2 linked regions of the Saccharophagus degradans 2-40 genome follow. The protein of the gene in region 1 interacts with the protein of each later gene in a pairwise test. Links are inferred from orthologs where the notes say so. Each region holds a gene or a part of one and is shown on either strand. Other genes may lie near its edges.

The links.
Region 2: the proteins of SDE_RS16710 (region 1) and ftsA interact in binary tests that used the Escherichia coli proteins (3 or more experiments, as listed by UniProt). The link is inferred for Saccharophagus degradans 2-40 from one-to-one orthologs.

The regions. Positions count from the first base shown.
Region 1 is NC_007912.1:4,067,160-4,073,456, reverse strand. What follows is about bases 2,174-5,073. They hold SDE_RS16710 (rod shape-determining protein), read left to right. Parts: upstream 2,174-3,057; coding sequence 3,058-4,089; downstream 4,090-5,073. Other genes in these bases: mreD (rod shape-determining protein MreD), read left to right, coding at 5,064-5,073; mreC (rod shape-determining protein MreC), read left to right, coding at 4,219-5,055; gatC (Asp-tRNA(Asn)/Glu-tRNA(Gln) amidotransferase subunit GatC), read right to left, coding at 2,585-2,866; gatA (Asp-tRNA(Asn)/Glu-tRNA(Gln) amidotransferase subunit GatA), read right to left, coding at 2,174-2,478. In the rest of the region: Asp-tRNA(Asn)/Glu-tRNA(Gln) amidotransferase subunit GatB, read right to left, coding at 1-1,012; more of gatA, read right to left, coding at 1,024-2,173; more of mreD, read left to right, coding at 5,074-5,552; SDE_RS16695 (Maf family protein), read left to right, coding at 5,563-6,195; rng (ribonuclease G), read left to right, coding at 6,245-6,297. UniProt on the Escherichia coli protein: Forms membrane-associated dynamic filaments that are essential for cell shape determination. Acts by regulating cell wall synthesis and cell elongation, and thus cell shape.
Region 2 is NC_007912.1:1,104,525-1,110,818, forward strand. What follows is about bases 615-3,511. They hold ftsA (cell division protein FtsA), read left to right. Parts: upstream 615-1,396; coding sequence 1,397-2,626; downstream 2,627-3,511. Other genes in these bases: SDE_RS04490 (cell division protein FtsQ/DivIB), read left to right, coding at 615-1,365; ftsZ (cell division protein FtsZ), read left to right, coding at 2,717-3,511. Outside these bases: SDE_RS04485 (D-alanine--D-alanine ligase), read left to right, coding at 1-499; more of SDE_RS04490, read left to right, coding at 508-614; more of ftsZ, read left to right, coding at 3,512-3,889; lpxC (UDP-3-O-acyl-N-acetylglucosamine deacetylase), read left to right, coding at 4,255-5,166; SDE_RS04510 (M23 family metallopeptidase), read left to right, coding at 5,524-6,294. UniProt on the Escherichia coli protein: Essential cell division protein that assists in the assembly of the Z ring. May serve as the principal membrane anchor for the Z ring.

The sequences.
Region 1 (6,297 bases):
CGTCACAGGCTTTGGCGCAGACTTCAAAATAGTGAGCGGTGTTGGCGTCGGAACCAAGCAGGCCCGCGTCGTAATCGGATAGGCCGTACTGCTCAATAAAGCGCGCTTTGCGTGCGTCCGGTAGCTCTGGCAATTTATCGCGCAAGCTTTGAATGTATTCGTCAGTAATTTCTACCGGTAGTAAATCTGGGCAGGGGAAATAGCGGTAGTCGTTGGCTTCTTCTTTGCTGCGCATTGGGCGGGCGGTATGGGTGTCGCCATTGTACAGGCGCGTTTCTTGGGTAATTTTACCGCCGTCTTCCAGCACTTCTATTTGACGTTGCACTTCTTGATCAATGCAGCGCTCCATAAAGCGGAAGGAGTTTAGGTTTTTGGTTTCGGTGCGCGTACCAAGCTCTTGGCCTTTTAAGCGCACAGAAATGTTCACGTCGAAGCGCATAGACCCCTGCGACATGTCGCCGTCGCCTATTCCCAGTGACGTGACAATGGCGTGCAATTTGCGCGCGAAAGCAACAGCTTCGGCTTTGTTGCTAATGTCGGGTTCGGTCACTACCTCGATGAGTGGCGTGCCTGCGCGGTTGAGGTCGATACCTGTCATATCGTGGAAATCTTCGTGCAAAGATTTGCCCGCATCTTCTTCGAGGTGCGCGTGGTGGATGCGGATACGCTTTGTGCTGCCGTCATCCAGTTCAATATCGATATAGCCCGCACCAACAATGGGTTGCTCTAACTGCGTCGTTTGGTAGCCCTTGGGTGAGTCGGGGTAAAAATAGTTTTTGCGTTCAAACACAGAGCGCTTGCCAATTTCTGCGTTAACCGCCAAGCCAAACATAATGGCGTATTCAAATGCTTTGGCGTTGGGGGAGGGCAAGGTGCCCGGCATGGCTAGGTCAATGGCGCAGGCCTGTGTATTTGGCTCGGCACCAAAAGCGGTGCTGGCGCCAGAAAAGATTTTTGTTTTGGTGGCGAGCTGAACGTGTACTTCAAGCCCGATAACGGTTTCCCATTCCATGTTTTTGTACCTTATTTAATCGCTGCGGGGGCTTGAGTGTGAAAGTCAGTTTCGGTTTGAAACTTGTGCGCAATGTTCAATAATTTCGCTTCCGCAAAGTAATTGCCAATTAGCTGCAAGCCAACCGGTTTGCCGTCCACTTGCCCACAGGGAATTGACATGCCTGGCAGGCCTGCCAAGTTGGTGGCAATGGTGTAAATATCTTCTAAATACATGGCGACAGGGTCGCTGCCCTTAGAGCCAAACTCAAACGCTGGCGATGGCGAGGTGGGGCCTAGTATTACGTCTACTTGGCTAAACACATCGACGAAATCTTGTTTAATTAAGCGGCGAACCTGCTGCGCTTTGCGGTAGTAAGCATCGTAAAAGCCTGCAGAAAGGGCATAGGTGCCAACCAAAATACGGCGTTTAACCTCTTCGCCAAAGCCTTCCCCGCGCGAGCGACGGTATAGGTCTTCTAAATCTTTCGGGTTGTCGCAGCGGTGGCCGTAGCGCACGCCATCAAAACGTGAAAGGTTGGCGGAGCATTCTGCCGGTGCAATTACATAGTAAGCCGGTACGGCTAAGTGGGTGTGCGGCAGGGACACTTCCTGCACGGTTGCGCCCATTGCTTCGTAGGTTTTAATTGCAGCTTGCACTGCTTCTGCGGTACCGGGGTTTAGTCCTTCGCCAAAATATTCTTTGGGAATACCTATTTTTAAACCCGCGAGTGGTGCGTTTAGGTTGACGCTGTAGTCGTCTATGGGGTGATCGACACAGGTGGAGTCTTTGCGGTCGTAACTGGCCATAGATTGCAACATAAGGGCTGCATCTTCGGCGGTGCGCGTCATTGTGCCGGCTTGGTCGAGGCTAGATGCGAAAGCAATCATGCCCCAGCGCGATACGCGACCATAGGTAGGCTTAATGCCGGTAATACCGCACAGGGCTGCTGGCTGACGGATAGAGCCGCCGGTGTCGGTTGCGGTGGCGCCGGGCACAAGGCGCGCGGCCACAGCTGCAGCGGAACCACCGGAAGAACCACCCGGTACGCAGTTGGTATCCCAAGGGTTTTTAACTGGCCCGTAGTAACTGGTTTCGTTGGAAGAGCCCATAGCGAACTCATCCATGTTGGTTTTACCTAAAATCACAACGCCATCTTGGCTGTAGTTGGTAACTACGGTCGCGTCGTAGGGCGGTACAAAGTTATCTAGCATTTTAGAGCCGCAGCTTGTGCGTACGCCGTTAGTGCAAAAAATATCTTTGTGGGCAAGGGGCACGCCGCAAAGCGCGGGTGCATCGCCGGCGGCTAGGCGCGCGTCGGCGGCCGTTGCTTGAGCTAGGGCCTGCTCTTCGGTGAGAGTAATAAAGCTGTTGTATTCGGTATCCAGCGTTTTAATGCGGTTTAAAAAGTGCTGGGTAATTTCGACGCTGGAAAACGACTTGTTTTTCAGCCCCTGAATAATCTCGGCAATGGTTAAGTTGTGCATTGCTTGGTCCTGCATAGTTTAGCTGGCGCGCGGAGTAGTACGCTCGCTTTGGTTAAGGTGGCCAGGTGGCGGCTTAGTAAAATAGGGGTGCGATGGCAACGTTAGGCTATTCTATTACCTTGGGCACTAAATAAAGGCCGTTTTCTGTTGCTGGTGCAATAGCTTGGAACTCTTCGCGTACGTTGGGTTCTGTAACTTCATCTGCACGCAAAATTTGAACGGCATCTAAGGGGTGTGCCATGGGCGCCACACCGTTGGTGTCGGCAGCTTGAAGCTGGTCTACCAGTGCTAATACTTCGGTAATACTGTTGGCAACTTCGCCAAGTGTTTCGTCGTTTATTTCTAGCCTGGCGAGCTTGGCCAGTTTTTCAATGTCTGAAGGCTGCACAGATTGCTCCGTTCACAAATGGGATCAAATTATATAAGGCTGCGTAACTTACCATATTTACGCCTTGCTCAAAATCCCTAGCGTTGATAGAGTTCCCCAATTTACGCGGGTTCTGCCCGTTTTTTACGTACCGAATAGAGTAAAATGCTTCACTTGCTAAAAGTGTGAGCGTTAACGGGTTAAAAAATAATATGTTTAAACGTCTGCGTGGAGTTTTTTCCAACGACTTATCCATCGATTTAGGAACAGCGAATACGCTGATTTATGTGCGCGATCGCGGCATTGTGTTAGATGAGCCATCGGTAGTTGCCATCCGCAATCACAACGGTCAAAAATCTGTAGAAGCCGTAGGTATGGCTGCCAAGCGCATGTTGGGTAGAACCCCTGGCAATATTACTGCCATTCGCCCGTTAAAAGACGGCGTTATTGCCGACTTCCAGGTTACTGAAAAAATGTTGCAGCACTTTATCCGTAAAGTGCATGAAAATAGTTGGTTTCAGCCAAGTCCGCGAGTACTTATCTGTGTGCCTTGCTTATCTACCGAGGTAGAAAAGCGCGCAATCCGCGAATCGGCCCTAGGCGCTGGTGCTCGAGAGGTTCGCTTAATTGAAGAGCCCATGGCTGCTGCAATTGGCGCAGGTTTAAGTGTTGATGAAGCCACCGGTTCTATGGTGGTGGATATAGGTGGTGGCACCACCGAAATTGCCATTATTTCTTTAAATGGCGTGGTGTTATCGGATTCTGTACGCATAGGTGGCGACCGCTTCGACGAGGCGATTGTTAACTATGTGCGCCGCAAGTACGGCAGCGTTATTGGTGATGCTACCGCAGAGCGTATTAAGCAAGAAATTGGCTGCGCCTATGCTGGCAGCGAAGTGTTGGAAATTGACGTGCGAGGTCGCAACTTGGCCGAGGGTGTGCCCAGAAGCTTCACTCTTAACAGCGACGAAGTACTCGAAGCCTTGCAAGAGCCGCTTTCTGGCATAGTGCAGGCTATAAAGAGCACATTGGAGTTATCCCCGCCAGAATTGGCTTCTGATATTGCTGAAAGCGGTATTGTGCTAACGGGTGGCGGCGCGTTACTGCGTGACTTAGACCGTTTGTTATCTGAAGAAACCGGCTTGCCGGTGGTTGTGGCCGAAGACCCGTTAACCTGTGTGGCTCGCGGCGGTGGTCGCGCTTTGGAGTTAATGGATCAGCGCAGTATCGATTTGGTTTACTAAAGCACTTACTGGGTTTTGTTAGAAAGGGCGCTGTGGCGCCCTTTTGGCTTTATATAAAAACAAATTATTTCTCTAAAACTATTATTCTAAAATAACGACATTGAACAAGGTTTAGCGGGAGGCATTGCCATTAAACCGCTTTTTAGCAAAGGCCCATCGCCCATAGCGCGTTTACTCGTGCTGTCGGTGTTGTCATTAACGGTGGCGGGTATTTTTATCTACACCGATTGGTTTGCGTCCCTCAAAAATCAGGCGACGGACGTCGCTGCGCCTTTTTATTGGGTATCTGATATCCCTGCCAAAGTAGAAGATTGGGCCGATAACCGCGTTATGTCGCGCTCGCGACTACAGCAAGAAAACGAATCCCTGCGCACCGAACTGCTTATTCACAAGCGCAAATTACAGCAAATGGCATCGCTTGCGGCCGAAAACGTACGCCTGCGACAATTGCTTAATTCTGCGGAGATGATCGAAGATAGGGTTATTATCGCCGAACTTATTGGCGTAAGCCCCGACCCACTGGTACACAAGGTAATTGTTAACCGCGGCAGTAATCACGGCGTGTATATCGGCCAACCCCTGCTCGATGCCAATGGCTTAATGGGCCAAGTGGTGCAGGTGGGGGCGCTAAGTAGCCAAGTGCTACTTATTACAGATACAACCCATGCCTTGCCAGTACAAATCAATCGCACAGGTGTTCGCTTAATTGCAGAAGGGCTGGGCCGGCTGGATGAACTCGCATTGCGCTACGTGCCAAACACCACCGATATAGAGGTGGGTGACCTGTTGGTAAGTTCCGGTTTGGGGCAGCGCTTCCCCGCCGGTTACCCGGTAGCTGAAGTGGTAGAGGTGCAGCGCGACCCGGGCAAGGCATTTGCCTCGGTGATGGCCAAGCCAAAAGCGGAGCTAAACCGCAGCCGCCATGTGCTATTGGTGTTTGATATGCCCCCCTCGGAAGGCCTGTAGGTGTGAGCATGCCCAATCTCGGCCTGTCCTTTTATATTTTCTTCTGTGTATCTGCATTCTTTGCACTAGTTCTATCTATTTATCCTATCCCTCACGCTTATGCGGCATTGCGGCCAGAGCTTTTTTGCCTGTTGGTAGTGTACTGGGTTATTAACTATCCGCAGTATTTTGGCGTAACCACAGCTTGGTTAATGGGCCTGTTTTTAGATGTTGTGCACAGCACTGTTTGGGGCGCACACGCTCTGGGCTTGGCTGCTGTGGCTTATATTTGTTTGTCATCTTACCAGCGCATTCGCAGCTACTCGCTGTGGCAGCAAACGCTGTGGGTGTTTGTATTTGTGGGCATTCATCAGGTTATTGTGAATTGGATGCTGGGTTTAAGTGGTTACCATAAGCCCACTCATATTATTTTGGTGACCACGGCAGTAAGTGCACTTAGCTGGCCGGTTATGGTGCTGTTGTTTAGGCGCCTGCGTCGCCGCTATAGATTGCTATAGGGTTCGAGTTTTGACTACCTCATCTCACCACAATAAGGGCGATAACAGCGCCGATCTCTACCTCGCATCGCAATCCCCTAGGCGCCGTGAACTGTTAGCGCAAATTGGCGTCAAAGTAGCTGTGTTGTCGGTTGATGTTGCCGAACAGCGCGAGGTGGGTGAATCCCCTGCGCAATATGTGCAGCGCCTAGCGTATGATAAGGCAATGGCCGGCGCTAAGCTGGCTGCGACGCAACCGCGAAGCCTACCGTGTTTGGGTTCAGACACGATTGTAGTGATTGAAAACCGCGTACTAGAAAAGCCGCGAGATGAGGAAGATGGCGTAGCCATGCTGCTGGCACTGTCGGGCCAAACCCACCAAGTGATGACCGCGGTTGCGGTGGCAACAGAAGCAAAACAGCTAATGCGGTTAAGCGTCACTGACGTTACTTTTCGCGAAATAAGCCGTGCAGAAGCCATTGAATACTGGCGCACAGGTGAGCCGGCAGATAAAGCCGGTGGCTATGGAATACAAGGTTTGGGCGCGGTTTTCGTGCGCGAACTAAAGGGCAGTTACACCGCCGTGGTGGGCTTGCCGTTATTTGAAACTAAAACCCTTTTGGATGCTTTTGAGGTTCCCGTTTGGCAGAACCTCGCACCCTAAAGGCGGAAAGCGCGCAATACGGTGCGCTTTTGGCATTTGAAGAGATCCTATGACCGACGAAATATTGGTTAACTGCGGCCCCACCGAAACGCGGGTTGCACT
Region 2 (6,294 bases), 3.0 Mb from region 1 along the record:
TGTAAAGCCTGCACACGAGGGGTCGAGCATTGGCATGAGTGTGGTGAGCACAGCGCAGGAGCTAAAAGCCGCCTACGAAAAAGCTGCTCACTACGACGCAAAGGTATTAGTTGAGCGTCGAATTGTTGGGCGAGAGTTTACCGTTGCGGTATTAAACGGTGTTGCATTGCCGGCAATAGGATTAAAAACTGATCACGTTTTTTACGATTACGACGCAAAGTATGTGTCCAATACCACTCAGTATCTTTGCCCTTGTGGTCTTACACAAGAGAAAGAAGCGGAGCTTCAATCTATCGCTCAGCAAGCTTTCGCTGCCGTGGGATGTAAAGGTTGGGGGCGCGTTGATTTTATGCAGGATGAAGCAGGTAATTTTTATTTGTTGGAAGTAAATACCGTACCCGGTATGACCGATCACAGTTTGGTTCCAATGGCAGCTCGGCAGTCGGGTATAGAATTTAATGAATTGGTTTTAGAAATTCTTGCGCAGACATTGGTATAAACGTGGCAATGACCGGTAGTCGCATAACAAAAAAACTGCCACCTAAACCGTCGAAAAAAACGCGTGGGGCAGTTTCTACAACCAAACGCAAGCCCGTAGCTGGCGAGCCCGGCAGGGTGAGGCGGTGGCTTGCAAATACAGCCAAGTGGTTAGTGTTGCCTTGCGCATGTATATGGTTGGTTGCGCAAGTTGATTGGTTGGCGTTGCGCGCCGAAGTGCAAGGTGTAGCAAACAAACCTTTAGCAAATATTAGTATTAAAGGTGAGTTTGAGTTTTTGGCAAAAGAGCGTATTCAGAGCATTGTTTCTGAATCGTTAAATGGCAACTTTGTTGATTTGAACCTGGTTGAAATCAAACAAAAAGTTGAAGCCGACCCATGGGTGTACGACGTGCGGCTGCAACGGGTGTGGCCAGATGGTTTAGTTATAACTGTTATAGAGCAAAAACCTATTGCGAGATGGGGTAACAGTGGTTTTATTAATCAATACGGTGCGTTAATCCATGTTGATAATAACGAGTCGTTAGAAAATTTGCCGTTATTGTTTGGCGATGAACATTTAAGTAACGAAATTGCGAAAACTTATTTGGAAATGGCAAGGCTTCTTGCTAGTCGTGGCCTAAACTTAAAAGGGGTGCAAGTAGATAGTAAACGCTCGTGGGAGTTGGTGTTAGATAACAGTATGTTGTTAGTGCTGGGCCAGGATGAAGTAACAGTAAAATTACAAAACTTTTTGCTTGTGTACGAAAAACATTTGGCAGGAGTGAAGCACAAAATTAAACGAGTGGATTTGCGTTACGAAAGTGGGCTGGCTGTTGAGTGGTACGAAGATACCGAGTCAACCAAAATAGTGAGCGCAACACATTAAAGATTTAAGTAAACGGGTAGGGTTTTAAAAAATGGCAAATGCAAACGGGGGCAAAATGATTGTCGGCCTAGATATCGGAACGTCTAAGGTTGTTGCGATTGTCGGGGAGATATCAGCCGAAGGCGAACTATCGATAGTTGGTATTGGCTCGCATAAATCGGTAGGCCTGAAAAAAGGCGTGGTGGTGAATATTGAATCCACGGTGCAAAGCATTCAGCGCGCTATTGAAGAGGCTGAATTGATGGCTGGCTGCTCTATCCACTCGGTATACGCCGGTATTGCTGGTAATCATATTCGCAGCTTGAATTCGCACGGTATTGTTGCAATTAAAGATCGCGAAGTATTCGCGCAGGATTTAGATCGCGTTATTGACGCTGCACAGGCCGTGGCTATTCCTGCCGATCAGCGCATATTACATATTCTGCCGCAAGAATATTTAATTGATGAACAAGAAGGCGTTAAAGAGCCGCTAGGCATGTCTGGTGTACGTTTAGAAGCCAAAGTGCATTTGGTAACTTGCGCCGTAAATGCATCGCAAAACATTGAGAAGTGTATTCGTCGCTGCGGCCTTGAAGTAGAAGATATTATTTTGGAGCAGCTGGCTTCAAGTTATGCAGTGCTTACCGACGACGAAAAAGAGCTCGGTGTATGTATGGTCGATATAGGTGGCGGTACAACCGATATCGCTATCTTTACCGAGGGTGCGATTCGCCATACGGGCGTTATCCCCATTGCAGGGGACCAAGTGACGAACGATATTGCAATGGCGTTGCGCACGCCTACGCAATATGCCGAGGAAATAAAAATTAAATACGCGTGTGCGCTGGCAAAATTAACCGGCGCCGAAGAAACAATAAAAGTGCCGAGTGTTGGCGATAGACCCGCGAGGGACTTATCTCGCCAAGCTTTGGCTGAAGTTGTGGAGCCGCGTTATGACGAATTGTTTACGCTTGTACAAGCAGAGCTTCGTCGCAGTGGGTTTGAAGATATGGTTGCAGCCGGCATTGTGTTAACTGGCGGCACCTCCAAAATGGAGGGCGTGGTTGATTTGGCTGAAGAGATTTTCCATATGCCTGTGCGCTTGGGCGCGCCTCAAGGTGTGAAAGGCTTAAAAGATATTGTAACTAACCCAATATATTCAACCGGCGTTGGCTTGTTGCTATACGGGGCGGAACAACAAAAAGGTGAAAGAGCTCACTCTACTCCGTCAGGAGAAAGTGCAGTTAGTCGTTTGAAATCTTGGTTTCAGCGCAATTTTTAAAACAAATTTAATAGATATCATGCGGCAGGGTAGACCCACCCTGCTGTTGATTTAACACTCGCAAGAGTAAGGAAAAAGGGGAACACAATTATGTTTGAACTAGTAGATAACATTCCACAAAACGCTGTTATTAAGGTGGTTGGCGTTGGCGGCGGCGGCGGTAACGCTGTTAAGCACATGATCGACAACTCTGTGGAAGGTGTAGAATTTATTTGCGCAAATACTGACGCCCAAGCGTTGAAAGATGTAGATGCGCGCACTGTATTACAGTTGGGTAATGCCATTACTAAAGGTTTGGGCGCTGGCGCAAATCCAGAAATTGGTCGCCAAGCTGCAATGGAAGATCGCGAGCGCATCGCCGAAGTATTAAGCGGTGCAGATATGGTATTCATTACCGCAGGTATGGGCGGTGGTACTGGTACAGGTGGTGCACCAGTTGTTGCAGAAGTCGCGCGCGAGTTAGGTATTTTAACCGTTGCTATCGTCACTAAGCCTTTCCCATTTGAAGGTAAAAAACGATTGGCTATCGCAGAAGAAGGTATTAAGCAATTACAGGATCGCGTGGATTCTTTAATCACTATTCCTAACGAAAAGCTACTTTCTGTGTTAGGTAAAGCAACCAGTTTGTTAGATGCATTTAAAGCTGCAAACAATGTATTGCTTGGCGCGGTGCAAGGTATTGCAGATTTAATTATTCGCCCTGGTATGATCAACGTCGATTTTGCAGATGTACGTACAGTTATGTCTGAAATGGGAATGGCGATGATGGGTAGCGGCTACGCAAAAGGTGAAAACCGCGCGCGTGAAGCAGCAGAAGCGGCTATTCGCAGCCCGTTACTTGAAGACGTTAACTTGCACGGTGCCAAAGGTATTTTGGTTAACATTACCGCCGGTATGGACTTGTCTTTGGGTGAATTCACCGAAGTGGGTGATACCATTGAAGAGTTCGCATCTGGTGATGCAACTGTAGTAGTGGGTACTGTTATCGACCCTGAAATGTCTGAAGAAATTCGCGTTACCGTTGTAGCAACGGGTTTAGGTGCTGTGGGTGCTAAGTTAGAAACCAAGCCTGCAGAAACTAAAGTAGTTATCGACAACACTCGCGGTGCCGACGGCAAACCAAACTATGCAGCCTTGGATAAGCCAACTGTTATGCGTTCTAACCCAACGCGCCAGGCAACTGCGGCGGCAGCATTGGACGCCCAAGACAAAGACATGGAATACCTAGATATTCCAGCATTTTTGCGTAAGCAAGCAGACTAATAAGGCGGCTAACACTTAGCGTATAAATGGTTTAGTCGTTGCTGTTTGGTGTTATAAAAAGCTTAGGTTCGGAGTTCCCCACTCCCTAAGCTTGGTTGCGCCTATATAAAACCATTTTGTGAATTGCTCTTGATAATTGGCAATTCGACGGAATTAATTAAGTATTGCCCGAACTCATACTGGCACCTTGGGTCTAAGGTTTGCAGGCGTAGTAAGGGCAGTTTTAATAAACGGAATGGTGGCAGCGGTAAGCAAAGATAGGGATATTTGCTGCTGATTAAAACTTAACCAAAGCGCTGGAGGTGCATCATTCTTTCTGGTATGATGCGCGCCGCTTTTCCAGCTCCACACATAGAGTCATATAGATGATCAAGCAAAGAACCTTAAAAAACGAAATTCGCGCTACTGGAGTTGGGTTACACACAGGTCAAAAAGTGTATTTGACCCTGTTACCAGCACCTGTTGATGCCGGAATAGTTTTTCGCCGGGTAGATTTGAATCCTGTGGTGGAAATTCCTGCGAAAGCGGCCAATGTTGGCGATACCACTCTGTCTACAACCCTTATTCAAGATGGTGTGCGGGTGTCTACCGTAGAGCATCTGCTATCTGCAATGGCGGGGTTGGGCATCGATAATGCCATTATTGAAGTAAGTGCCGACGAAGTGCCAATTATGGACGGCAGTGCCGGCCCATTTGTGTTTCTAATTCAGTCTGCTGGCATCGTTGAGCAAAATGCGGCCAAAAAGTTTATTCGTATTAAAAAGCCTATCACCGTTCAAGATGGCGATAAAAGCGCAAGTTTTCTGCCTTTTGAAGGTTTTAAGGTTTCTTTTACCATTGATTTCGACCACCCCGTATTTCGCGGGCGCAAATTAGATGCCACGGTCGATTTTTCAAGCACTTCGTTTGTAAAAGAGGTGTCTCGTGCGCGCACTTTCGGGTTTATGCACGAAATTGAATATTTGCGCTCCAAAGGCTTGGCCAAAGGCGGCAGCGTAGATAACGCCATTGTGGTTGATAAGTTTCGAATTTTGAACGAAGACGGTCTGCGCTACGAAGATGAGTTTGTAAAACACAAAATTCTAGATGCAATTGGCGATTTGTACTTATTGGGTACAAGCCTTATTGGTGAATATAAGGCGTACAAGTCTGGTCACGGCTTGAACAATAAATCGCTTTTGGAGTTAATCAAGCAGGAAGATGCTTGGGAAATGGTAACTTTCGAAGATGACGAAGTTGCGCCAATCTCTTACATTAAGCCGTTACTAGCTGTGTAGCTGTAATTAGGCTTGTTGAAAAAGGCGCCATTTGGCGCTTTTTTACGTTTTATAAGCTCAAAATTTGGTCTGGCCTGGAGTTGAAAAACGTAAAGCTGGCACACATTTACGGCCATAACCTCAACGAAAGTTGAAATGCTGTGGTTAAATGTGCCATAGTCTTGACCCGTGTGATTTAAGTCTCATATAAATCTTGCAGCTAGTGCGAGATTGAACAATTATTATACTAACGGTTTGTTGTGAGCGGCCCTGTTTTATTCGGTTTTGTAACTATTTTCATGGTTTGAGCAAGAATAATAATGCGCTGAGCGTCAATAGGCTCCCTTTTACTCACTAAGTGCACATGCGATTCGATCAATGAAAATTATCGTCGTAAGTAAACGTCACGGAAACACTCGCAGCTTTACGCTGGGAGCGTGGAAGCGTGCGCTTATCTCAGCCTGTATATTGGGGCTGCCGGTGGGTATAACGCTAGGCGCCTTGAAGTACTTTGACACCGAGTCCGACTCCGAATTTCTCAACCCAGGATCTCGTCAAGCATGGGTAGCCGCGCTAAACGAGCAAGCTCAGCAAGTAGAGCAAGCGCGACTGCAAACAGAGCAAAAACTCGCGGCATTAACCATGCGAGTGGCCGAACTGCAGGCTAGGCTGGTTAGGATTGATGCACTGGGTGAGCGACTAACCGGTATGGCTCACCTCGATAACGGTGAGTTCGATTTTAGTCAGATGCCAGCTCTAGGTGGCCCCGAGCAGGCAATAGAAGAAGAACACGTTACCGCCCCCGATTTTCAAGCTACCCTCGATCAGCTTGCCTCTCAAATAGAAGACCGCCAACAGCAGCTTAATACCCTCGAAGCACTGCTTGCCAACCGCAAGTTACAAGATGAAGTGTTTTTGGCTGGGCGCCCTATTAATAAAGGGTGGATGTCCTCCCGTTTTGGCCGCCGCACAGACCCGTTTACAGGGCGTGTAGCATGGCATGAAGGTGTCGATTTTGCGGGTAAAGAAGGCAGCGATATTGTCGCGGTGGCTTCTGGGGTAGTTACTTGGTCTAGCGAGCGCAGCGGTTACGGTAACTTGGTAGAAATTAACCATGGTAACGGCTATAAAACCCGTTACGGCCACTGC